DNA from 2 places in the Paraburkholderia sp. JHI869 genome. Region 2 is predicted to be linked to the other one. Evidence: riboswitches for the same ligand, from Rfam matches in the RefSeq annotation. Region 2 holds a riboswitch; the other holds the start of a gene.
The links. Region 2 has a riboswitch for thiamine pyrophosphate ahead of thiC (phosphomethylpyrimidine synthase ThiC). Riboswitches for the same ligand answer to the same signal wherever they lie in the genome.
Positions count from the first base shown of each region.

Region 1 (5,461 bases), on a different contig from region 2:
CCGGTGTGCTGGATGCGTATTTTACGGTGCGAAACCGTGCTGAGGCGAGGGGCAATTTGGGGCGCGCGCTATCGTTGTATTCCGATGTTTAGTTCGATAGCAAGCGAACGATGGCGCTAGAGCGTGAGTCCGCCATCGACGTGGATCACCTGGCCGGTGATGTGGCGCGCGGCGTCCGAAAGCAGGAAGGCGATGAGTTCGGCGACATCGGCGGGATCGGCCACGTGGCCGAGCGGCGTTTCCTGCGCCGCGCGCTCCCACACCGGCGCGTTTTCAGGCGTCGGGCCCTGGTCCTTGCGCGTGTAGCCGGGCGCGACGCAGTTCACGGTCACGCCGTGCGGCGCGAGTTCCGCGGCGGCGGTCTTCGCCAGCGATTCGAGCGCGGCTTTCGCGGCAGCAGTGGCGGCGAACGGCGCACCGGCGCGGTAGCGGTGCGCGACGAACGAACTCAGCGCGACCACGCGTGCGCGCGCCGAGCGTTCCAGCGCGGGACGCGCGCGCTGCACGAGCGCCGCGAACGCGGCGGGCATGGCCGCGAATGCGCTTTCGAGCGACGCGGCGTCGAGCGCGGCGAGTGTTTGGCGCTGCGCATGCCCGGCGTTGGCGACGATCTGGTCGAGCGCGCCGAAGTGCGCGAGTGTGGCCTCCACGAGCGCCTGCGCATTGCCCGGCTCGGCGAGATCACCGCAAGCCGTGGCGCAGGCCGCGCCGCGCTGTTCGCACTCGGCGGCAACGGCGGCGAGCCGGGCACGCGACGCTTCATCGGCGCCGCGCGCATGCAGCATCAGCGCCACATGAGGCGCTGCGATACGGCGCGCGAGCGCCGCGCCGATACCCGAGCCCGCGCCCGTGATCAGCACGACACGCGCGGCGCTCGCGTTCACGCGGCAACCCGTTCTTCAGGCATGCGCTCGATTTCGAGCGTTTCGTGGTGGTACGCCGCAAGCGACTCGCGATGCGCGACGCTCACGATCGCCGACTTGGGCAGGCGCTCCACGAACAGCTTGTAGAGACGGCTTTCGTTGTCGGGGTCGAGCGCGCTCGTCGCTTCGTCGAGGAACAGATAGTCGGGCTTGTGCAGCAGCACGCGCGCGCCGGCCAGGCGTTGCTGCTCGCCCGGCGAGAGCACGCGCGACCAGTGCGCCGATTCGGCCAGACGATCCATGTACTCTTCGAGGCGGCAGGCGCGCAGCGCTTCGCGGCAGTCTTCGTCGCTATAGTCGTCGGCGGGCGAGGGGTAGGTGAGCGCCGCCTTGAGCGTGCCAATCGGCAGATAGCTTTGCTGCGGGATGAACATCATGCGCGCATCCACGGGCGCGTCGATCGAGCCTTCGCCGAACGGCCAGAGGCCCGCGAGCGCGCGGATCAGCGTGCTCTTGCCGGCGCCCGAGGGGCCGCGCACGAGCCAGCGCGAACCCGGCTTGATGGCGATGTCGCGCACTTCGGAAAGCGGCATGCCGTTGGGCAGCGCGAGCTTGAGGTGTTCGGTGGCGAGTTCGTTGCTGTCGATGAAGTGCAGGTTGATGCCGCCGTGCTCGGTGGCGGGCGAGACCGACTCCTTCAGGCGCGGCGAGTGCACCACACGCACGAATTCGCGCAGACGATTCACGGTAGCGCGCCATTCGACCAGCGTGGAGTAACTGTTGATGAACCACGAGAACGAGTCGCTCACGGTGCCGAACGCCTGCGAGATCTGCATCAGCACGCCGAACGTGAAGGCGCCAGCGAAGTAGCGCGGCGCGGCCACGACGAGCGGGAAGATGATGGCGATCTGGCCGTAGAAGCTCAGCACGAAGGTGAGGCGCTTCGTGTACTTCATCACGCGCCACCAGTTCTCGCGGATGTGCTGGAAGAGGCCCTGCGCGTTGCCGCGCTCGGTGTCCATGCCGTCGTAGAGCGCGATCTGCTCGGCGTTTTCGCGCAGGCGAATGAGGCCGAAGCGGAAGTCAGCTTCCACCTTTTGTTGCTGGTAGTTGATCGACACGAGCGGGTGGCCGACCTTCTGGATCACGATCGAGCCGAACACGGCGTAGAGCGCGGCGGCCCAGACCATGTAGCCCGGAATTGCGAGCGGATGGCCACCCAGCGTGACCGTGAGCGCGCCCGCGAGCGTCCACAGGATCGTGATGAACGAGACGAGCGTGACGACCGTGGAAAGCAGGTCGAGCGTGAGCGAGAGCGTGGTCGTGGCGAACGACTGGAGGTCGTCGCTGATCCGCTGGTCGGGGTTGTCGGCGAGGCGGTCGCGCTCGATGCGGTAGAACGCGCCCTTGCCGAGCCACTCGCTCAGAAAGCGCGTGGTGAGCCACTGGCGCCAGCGAAAGCCGAGCATCTGGCGCAGATACCGACCGTACACCGCGAGGATGATGAAGCCGAACGCCAGTTCCGTGAAGGTCATCAGGAGTGGCGGGAAGCGCTTGACGTCCTTGGCCTGCAACGCGTTGTAGAACTCCGCGCTCCAGCCGTTCAGGCGCACGTTGATCCACACGACGAGCAGGTTCATCACGATGATCGCGACGAGCAGCCCCCAGGCGATCCAGCGTTCCTCGGAGACCCAGTAGGGCTTGATCAGGCTCCACGCGGTGATCTTCTGATGCTCGTTCTGATCGGGCGTGGCGCGGGCAGGTTGGTTGGTCATGTGCGTCCTGAAGATGTGGCGGCCCGCTGGGGGGCATGCGCTGCGCGCCGCATGGCGGCAGCGGTGCAACGATTTTTGCAGCGATTCTGTCGTCGGGCGCTTAAGTGAGTCTTAACGGGCCAAAAGCGGCGCCAGGCGCGGAGACAAAAGCGCACGCCGGCGCCGCCGTAGCGTGGCGCCCATTGTCTCACCGCGCGGGCTTGCGAGGCGAAAGAGGCGGGCTCAGGGCATTGTGCCAGAGCGGAAGTCCCGCTCTGCCGAGGTTTGCGGGCCGCGCGCCTTTTGTGGTCTAATCGACCTTGACGAAACAGGGGTGCTTCACCGGTATGCGGGGCATGCCGTACTGAGGCTGAGAGAGACCCTTCGCACCCGATCCGGGTAATACCGGCGCGGGAAGTTTCCAGAAAGTCTTGCCGGAGCGCCCAGCATTTGCAGGGCGCCAGGATTCCCGCCGGGCTGCGCTTTGGGCGCATGGGTTCGTACACATTCCGCGAATTTCGCGATTTTTGTATTGGGCCGTTTGCGCCGCATAGCCTCCACGGTCGGCCTTGCCAGCCGGTTTCGTCCTTGGGTACGTCTGCTGCTGCCGTACGGAAAGGATACGATGACCGCCTATTCTCTTTGTTCCCCGATTCTTATCGCGTTCGCCTCGCGTGACGGAGCGCCGTCATGACTCGCGCGCGCAACCCTGACGTGGGCAGCGTGCCCGACTTCGCCGTGCTCGGCGGCGGCTTGAGCGGCCGGCTCGTCGCATGGCGTCTCGCCGGCGAGGGCCATCGCGTCGCGCTTTACGAGCGTGGCGGCCCCGAAGGCGGCGAGGCCGCGGCCTGGGTCGCGGCGGCCATGCTCGCGCCGCTCGCGGAAGCCGCTGTCGCCGAACTGCTGATCACCGAGCTTGGCGTCGCGTCGCTCGAGACCTGGCCGCGCATCCTGGCCGAGTTGCCGGAGCCTGTGTTCTTCCAGCGCAACGGCACGCTCGTGGTCTGGCATACCGCCGATCGCACCGAAGCCCCGCTCTTCGAGCGCCGCGTGCGCGCCAACGCGCCGCGTTCGCTCGCCGATGCGAACTTCGTCGCGCTCGCGGGTGCGCAGCTCGACGCGGCCGAACCAGCGCTCGCCGGGCGCTTCGCGCGCGGCTGGCTGCTCGAGGGCGAGGGCCAGCTCGACAATCGCCAGGCGTTGGCCGCGCTGGCGGCGGGGCTCGCCGAGCGCGGAGTGGAAACCCACTGGCACACCACGGTCGACGAGGCCAATCCGCCGCCCGCGCGTGTGACGATCGACTGCCGCGGACTGGGCGCCAAACCCGCGCTGCCAGGCCTGCGCGGCATTCGTGGCGAAGTCGCGCGCGTGCACGCGCCGGGCATCACGCTCACGCGTCCGGTGCGGCTCCTGCATCCGCGTTATCCGCTCTATATCGCGCCCAAGGAGAACGACGTCTTTGTGATCGGCGCGACCGAGATCGAAGGCGAGGACCGTTCGCCCGTGAGCGTGCGCTCGGCGCTCGAATTGCTGAGCGCGGCGTTTGCGGTGCATCCGGCGTTCGGCGAGGCGCGCATTCTCGAGTTGAACACGCAGTGCCGCCCGACGCTGCCCGACCATCGCCCGGCGCTCATTTGGGACGGCAAGACCACGCTGCGTGTGAACGGCCTCTACCGGCACGGCTTCATGATCGCGCCGGAAGTCGCCGACGAAGCCGCGCGCTTCGCACAAGCGCTGCTCGACTCCCGTGTGAACGACGCCGACTCCTTCGAGTCGCTGCGCCGCGCGTCGCGATGGGGCGAGATGCTGCATGCGCAGGGTGCGCACGTGCCGGCCTGAAGCTCTACCAGAAACAATCCGCAGTCTGAGAACGTATTTGCCATGGACATTCATATCAACCAGAAGCCGATCACGCTGCCCGAGGGCGCGACTGTCGCCGATGCGCTCGCCGCATTTGGCGCGCGTCCGCCGTTCGCCGTCGCGCTGAACGGCGATTTCGTGGCGCGCACCCAGCATGGCGCGCGCTCGCTCCAGGCGGGCGACCGCCTCGACGTCGTGAGCCCCGTGGCTGGCGGCTGAGCCTCGCTCGCCCAAAGCCAACGGTTGCGCGTCGCTTTCAAGGCGAGCGCTTTCACGACTCCGCCAAGGATTCCAACCCATGACCACCACTTCCACCGCCGACGCGCTCACGCTCTACGGCGAAACCTTCACGAGCCGCGTGCTGCTCGGCACGTCGCGCTATCCGTCGCTGCAGTCGCTTGCCGACTCGATGGCCGCCGCGCGCCCCGGCATGATCACTGTCGCGCTGCGCCGCCAGATGAACGAAGGCACCGCCGAAGCGGGCTTCTTCGACTTGCTCAAGCGCCACGGCGTACCGCTCCTGCCGAACACGGCCGGCTGCCTCACCGTCAACGAGGCGGTGACGACGGCGCACATGGCGCGCGAAGTCTTCGAAACCGACTGGATCAAGCTCGAACTGATCGGCGACGACTACACGCTGCAACCTGACCCGGTCGGCCTGATCGAAGCCGCTGCGCGGCTCATCAAGGACGGCTTCAAGGTGCTGCCGTACTGCACCGAGGACCTCGTGATCGGCCGGCGTCTGCTCGATGCGGGCTGCGAGGCGCTGATGCCGTGGGGCGCGCCGATTGGCACCGGCAAGGGCGTGATCAATCCATACGGGTTGCGCGTGCTGCGCGAGCGCTTGCCCGATGTGCCGCTCATCGTCGATGCGGGTCTCGGCGTGCCCTCGCATGCTTGCCAGGTGATGGAGTGGGGCTTCGACGGCGTGCTGCTCAACACGGCCGTTTCGCAGGCCACGCACCCCGATGCGATGGCGCGTGC
Region 1 is NZ_JAYMSC010000021.1:73,559-79,019, forward strand. It holds gene VSR72_RS29345 (SDR family oxidoreductase) at 117-884, opposite strand; gene VSR72_RS29350 (ABC transporter ATP-binding protein/permease) at 881-2,638, opposite strand; TPP riboswitch at 2,938-3,051, shown strand; gene VSR72_RS29355 (FAD-dependent oxidoreductase) at 3,308-4,456, shown strand; gene thiS (sulfur carrier protein ThiS) at 4,499-4,696, shown strand; gene VSR72_RS29365 (thiazole synthase) at 4,776-5,461, shown strand, end outside.
Region 1: linked by a shared signal. The riboswitch ahead of VSR72_RS29355 (FAD-dependent oxidoreductase) and the one ahead of thiC (phosphomethylpyrimidine synthase ThiC) in region 2 are both predicted to bind thiamine pyrophosphate.

Region 2 (5,461 bases):
CGCATCACGCCTAGCAGCAGCGTGACCACGAAGACCACGAGGAAGATGTAGAACAGGATTTTGGCGATTTCGGCCGCGCCCGCGGCGATGCCCGTAAAGCCGAACACGGCGGCGATGATCGCGATGATGAAAAACACGATGGCGTAGTGAAGCATGGCGTAATCCTCCTTTTGGGCGGATGTGCTGCGCTATGTCGCGCCTGCATCGGCGCTAGCGCAAGCAGCGGACCCGCCGCGTGCGCACACGGCATGGACATGGCGGCACATATGACCGGGCACGCGACATGCTGGAGAGTCGTCTCCTTTGACACCGTGGAGGACTTCCTCATGAAACGCCTGATTGCCCTCTTTCTCGTTACTGCATCGCTGGCAGGACTCTCCGCCTGCAACACGATGGCGGGTGCCGGCGAGGACGTTTCCGCAGGCGGCCACGCCCTCACGAACTCCGCGGAAAAAGCGAAGTAGTGTCTGGCAGACGGTAAAGGCGCCGGGCTGAATGACCGGTGAACGATGAAGCCGCGGCCGCCTCGCACGTCAAATGCGGGGCGGCCGCGCGCGCAGCGAGGCGCGTCGCGAAGTCAGGAAGATTTCAGGAAGTGCGACGGCGGTCGTCGAAGATGAACGACAGCCCCACGCTGCCGAGAATCAGCACGGTCGCGACGACAGTGCTGCTCGTGACCGGCTCGCCGAGCAGCAGCGCGCCGAGCGCGACGGCGACAACGGGATTGACGTACATGCAACTGCTCGCGACGAGCGGGCTGGTATGGCGGATCAGATAGCCATACGCGACATAGGCCGCCATCGTGCCGATGAAAAGCAGGTAGAGGAACGCTACGAGCGGCAGGAAATGCAGCTCGCCCATGCGTTCGCCGCTGATCCACGCGACCGTCGTCGAAATCGCGCCGCCGAGGCCGATCTGCAGCGACGTCGCGATGAAGAGATCGGCAGGTAGCGAGAGCTTGCCCGCCAGATGCGCGCCGATCGCCCAGAAGAGCGCGCCGCACAGAATGGCCAGGCTGCCGCCCGCCGAACCCGAAGCGCCGCCGCCATGACTCAGGATCGCAATCCCGACGAGGCCGAGCGCGACCGCGGCCCATTCGGCCCTGGCGACGCGACGCCCGGTCACCGACGAGATCACGGTGGCGAAGAGCGGCACCGTGGCGACCATCACAGCCGCCGTGCCGGTGCCCACGGTACGCATGCCGTAGGCGAGCATGCCGCTCGATAGGCCCACGAGCAGCGTGCCCACCACGCCTGCGTTGCGCACTTCGAGGAGCGTTGGCATGACAGGCCGCCGGCGCAGCGCGAACACGAAGAGGCCAATCCCGGCGAGCAGATTACGCAAGCCGGAAAGCAGGAGCGGCGGGAACGAATCGAGCGCGATCTTCACGCCGAGATACGTCGAGCCCCAGACGAAGTAGACGACGCCGAGCGAGAGCGCGACGCGCCCGGCGCGCGACTGCGGCAGCCGCACGGCGCGCACGAAACGCCAAAGCGCGGCTGCGGCCTGCTGGGCGCCTGCGATAAAAGATTGAGTGCTCACGCGGGAAGGCAAACGGGGAGGCATCGTCATTTCGCCGCGGTGCGCGAGGTGCTTGAGGAGCGTGACGGGCAGGACCGCGGGCGCCCCGGCGGCAAGACGGCGGGACGGGTGAAGCTCGACGGCATGGTGCAGGTGCGCAAGAACGCGAAAAGGACGGAGTACGAAGGACACCCGGGACGGGCGAACCGCATTATGCAACAACGCCGGACGTTGCGGATGCTTTCAGGATGCTTTATGCGCGGTGCTTCGTTGCGTGCGCGTCACAGTGCGAGGAGCAAGCCAGGATGGGCGATCGCGCACCATATAAACGCGCGTCACGCCCAGTTTGTGAGATCGTGCTAGCATGGTCGAATCTTTCGATTAACTTTCATTTACTTGATTTCAGGCACGCCGTTCACCATGCATTCACTCGTTTCGCGTCTCGTCCTCGCCTCGCCGCCGCGCAGTTTGCGCAGCGCGCGGGTGCGTGCACGCGCGGGCCGCGAGCGAACGGCGGCGTGGCCTCTCGACAACCGGGCGCGCGCCCTGCCCTCATTGTCCACCCCGCTGTCCGCCCCGCTCTGCGCCGCCCGGCGCCCGCACTGAACCCGCCTCCCCAAGCCATCGGAGCCGTTCAGTCGGGCTCCGGGCTGATCCGTTGCGCCCTGCTGCGGCCCGCGCGCTTTTGCGTCCTTGTTGCGTAATTTCGCCCGCCAGCCCTCGCCCTCATCTCGACTTTTCTGGATCGCAAGGAGAACTGCCATGTCGAAGAAAATCCGCTATCTCACCGAACTCGATGTCGCCCGCCTCGAGAAATGCGCCGCTGAACCGGGCGCCGCGCCCGCTCGCCAGGCCATGCTCGACGACCTGCTCGAACACGCGGTGATCGTGGAGCCGCGCGACGTGGCCGCCAATGTCGTGACGATGAATTCGCAGGTAACGCTCATGGACGAGCGCAACGGCGAAGCCCTCACCTACACCGTCGTCTATCCGCACGAGGCGAACGTCGACGCGGGGCGCCTGAACGTGTTCTCCCCCGCGGGTCTCGCGCTCCTCGGAGCAAAGCGCGGCAACGCCGTGCGCTTCACGACGCCGGGCGGCGCGGTCGAAACACTGAAGATCGAACGCATCCTGTTTCAGCCCGAGGCCTCGAAGCATTTCACGCTGTAAGTTCCGCGCGCCGCTATACGTCGTACTACACCGCACGCGCGAAGGCACTTGCCAGATCGTCGCAGCGCGGTGTATCGTTTGGCCTTGCTTACGCGGGGGTCCTGCGTCATGCGCCGCATCGAACGAAAGTCGTGCAGCGTATTTCGCGGGTGAGAAATACCCTTTGAACCTGATCTGGATAATGCCAGCGCAGGGAAGCGTCCGGACTTCGCAACATCGCTCAAGCCTCACCCCATCACAGCGAAGTCCGTCCACGTTCCGTCTCGTCTCCTGCTAAGCCGCTGTTCCCACTTTGCTTTGCATGGAGAGAGAGACGCATGAACGCGAATCCGAAGTTCATTTCCGCCAACGCGCACGTCGACGAAGCCGCGATCGCGCCGCTGCCCAATTCCCGCAAGATCTACGTGACCGGATCGCAGCCCGATATCCGCGTGCCGATGCGCGAAATCACGCAGGCGGATACGCCCACGGGCTTCGGCGGCGAGAAGAATCCGCCGATCTACGTCTACGACACGTCGGGTCCGTACACCGACCCTGATGCGAAGATCGACATTCGCGCTGGCCTGCCCGCGCTGCGCCAGAGCTGGATCGAAAAGCGCGGCGACACCGAAGCGCTGCCGGGCCTCTCGTCCGAATACGGCCGCGAACGCGCCGCCGACGCCGCGACGGCCGAACTGCGCTTCCCCGGCCTGCACCGCACGCCGCGCCGCGCGAAGGCCGGCAAGAACGTCACGCAGATGCACTACGCGCGTCAAGGCATCATCACGCCAGAGATGGAATACATCGCGATTCGCGAGAACCAGCGCCGCGCCGAGTATCTGGAAAGCCTCAAGGCGAGCGGCCCGAACGGCGCGAAGCTCGCCGCGATGATGGGCCGCCAGCATCCGGGCCAGGCGTTCGGCGCAGCCGCCTTCGGCGAGAACGCGCTCAAGGAGATCACGCCCGAGTTCGTGCGCGAGGAAATTGCGCGCGGCCGCGCGATCATCCCCGCGAACATCAACCACCCGGAAAGCGAGCCGATGATCATCGGCCGCAACTTCCTCGTGAAGATCAACGCGAACATCGGCAACTCGGCGGTCACCTCGTCGATCGGCGAGGAAGTCGACAAGATGACGTGGGCGATTCGCTGGGGCGGCGACACGGTCATGGACCTCTCGACCGGCAAGCACATTCACGAAACGCGCGAGTGGATCATCCGCAACTCGCCGGTGCCGATCGGCACGGTGCCGATTTACCAGGCGCTCGAAAAGGTCAACGGCAAGGCCGAAGACCTCACGTGGGAAATGTTCCGCGACACGCTCATCGAGCAAGCTGAGCAAGGCGTGGACTACTTCACGATCCACGCGGGCGTGCGTCTCCAGTACGTGCCGCTCACCGCTAACCGCATGACGGGCATCGTCTCGCGCGGCGGGTCGATCATGGCCAAGTGGTGTCTCGCGCATCACAAGGAGTCCTTCATTTATGAGCATTTCGAAGAGATCTGCGAAATCATGAAGGAATACGACGTGAGCTTCTCGCTCGGCGACGGCCTGCGCCCTGGCTCGATCTACGACGCCAACGACGAAGCGCAGCTCGGCGAACTGAAGACGCTCGGCGAACTCACGCAGATCGCGTGGAAGCACGACGTGCAGGTGATGATCGAAGGCCCGGGCCACGTTCCGATGCAGCTCATCAAGGAGAACATGGACTTGCAGCTCGACTGGTGCGACGAAGCGCCGTTCTACACGCTCGGGCCGCTCACCACCGACATCGCGCCGGGCTACGACCACATCACCTCGGGCATTGGCGCCGCGATGATCGGCTGGTTCGGCACGGCCATGCTCTGCTACGTCACGCCGAAGGAACACTTGGGCCTGCCGAACAAGGACGACGTGAAGGAAGGCATCATCACGTACAAGCTCGCGGCGCACGCGGCCGACCTCGCGAAGGGCCATCCGGGCGCTCAGGTACGCGACAACGCTTTGTCGAAGGCGCGCTTCGAGTTCCGCTGGGAAGACCAGTTCAACATCGGCCTCGATCCGGACAAGGCGCGCGAGTTCCACGACGAGACGCTGCCGAAGGACTCGGCCAAGGTCGCGCACTTCTGTTCGATGTGCGGCCCGCACTTCTGCTCGATGAAGATCACCCAGGACGTGCGCGACTTCGCCGCGAAACAAGGCGTGAGCGACGACGAAGCCCTCAAGAAAGGCATGGAAGTGAAGGCGGTCGAGTTCATCAAGCAGGGCGCAGAGATTTATCAGCGTCAGTAAGCACTCACCCTGGTTCTGGCGGGCCCTTGCGGCCCGCCGAAACATTTTCTAACGACTCCCACAACTCTCTGACAAGCGCATACACCCGGATACGGGTCGCCTGGCTAGGATGAGGGCATTGGAGGTGCGGTGTGCGCGCCAGCGCATGTCGCACCGCACACTCGAACGCACTTTGCGTGGGGGAGTCGAAAAAATGAAAACGCTCAAACGTGCACGCACTCTAGTCACGGTGACGACACTCGTCGCCGTGCTGGGCAGTCTTTCCGCTTGTGACAACATGTCGAGACGCGACCGCGATACGGTCATTGGCGCGGGCGTAGGCGGCGTGGCCGGCGCGGCAATTGGCGGCAATGCGCTCTCCACGGTGGGCGGCGCGGCAGTGGGCGGCATCATCGGCAATCAGGTTGGCAAGTAAGTTGGCAAGTAAGCATTAAGGCCGGACGCGTCGACGATGCGGCTGCACGAATAGCGGCACGATCGATGCGACGGCACAGAACAGAAACGACACGACAGGCAACACG
Region 2 is NZ_JAYMSC010000006.1:205,016-210,476, forward strand. It holds gene VSR72_RS13740 (DUF1328 family protein) at 1-155, opposite strand, end outside; gene VSR72_RS13745 (entericidin A/B family lipoprotein) at 327-464, shown strand; gene VSR72_RS13750 (EamA family transporter) at 589-1,542, opposite strand; gene VSR72_RS13755 (GreA/GreB family elongation factor) at 2,284-2,691, shown strand; TPP riboswitch at 2,776-2,905, shown strand; gene thiC (phosphomethylpyrimidine synthase ThiC) at 3,009-4,940, shown strand; gene VSR72_RS13765 (glycine zipper 2TM domain-containing protein) at 5,134-5,355, shown strand.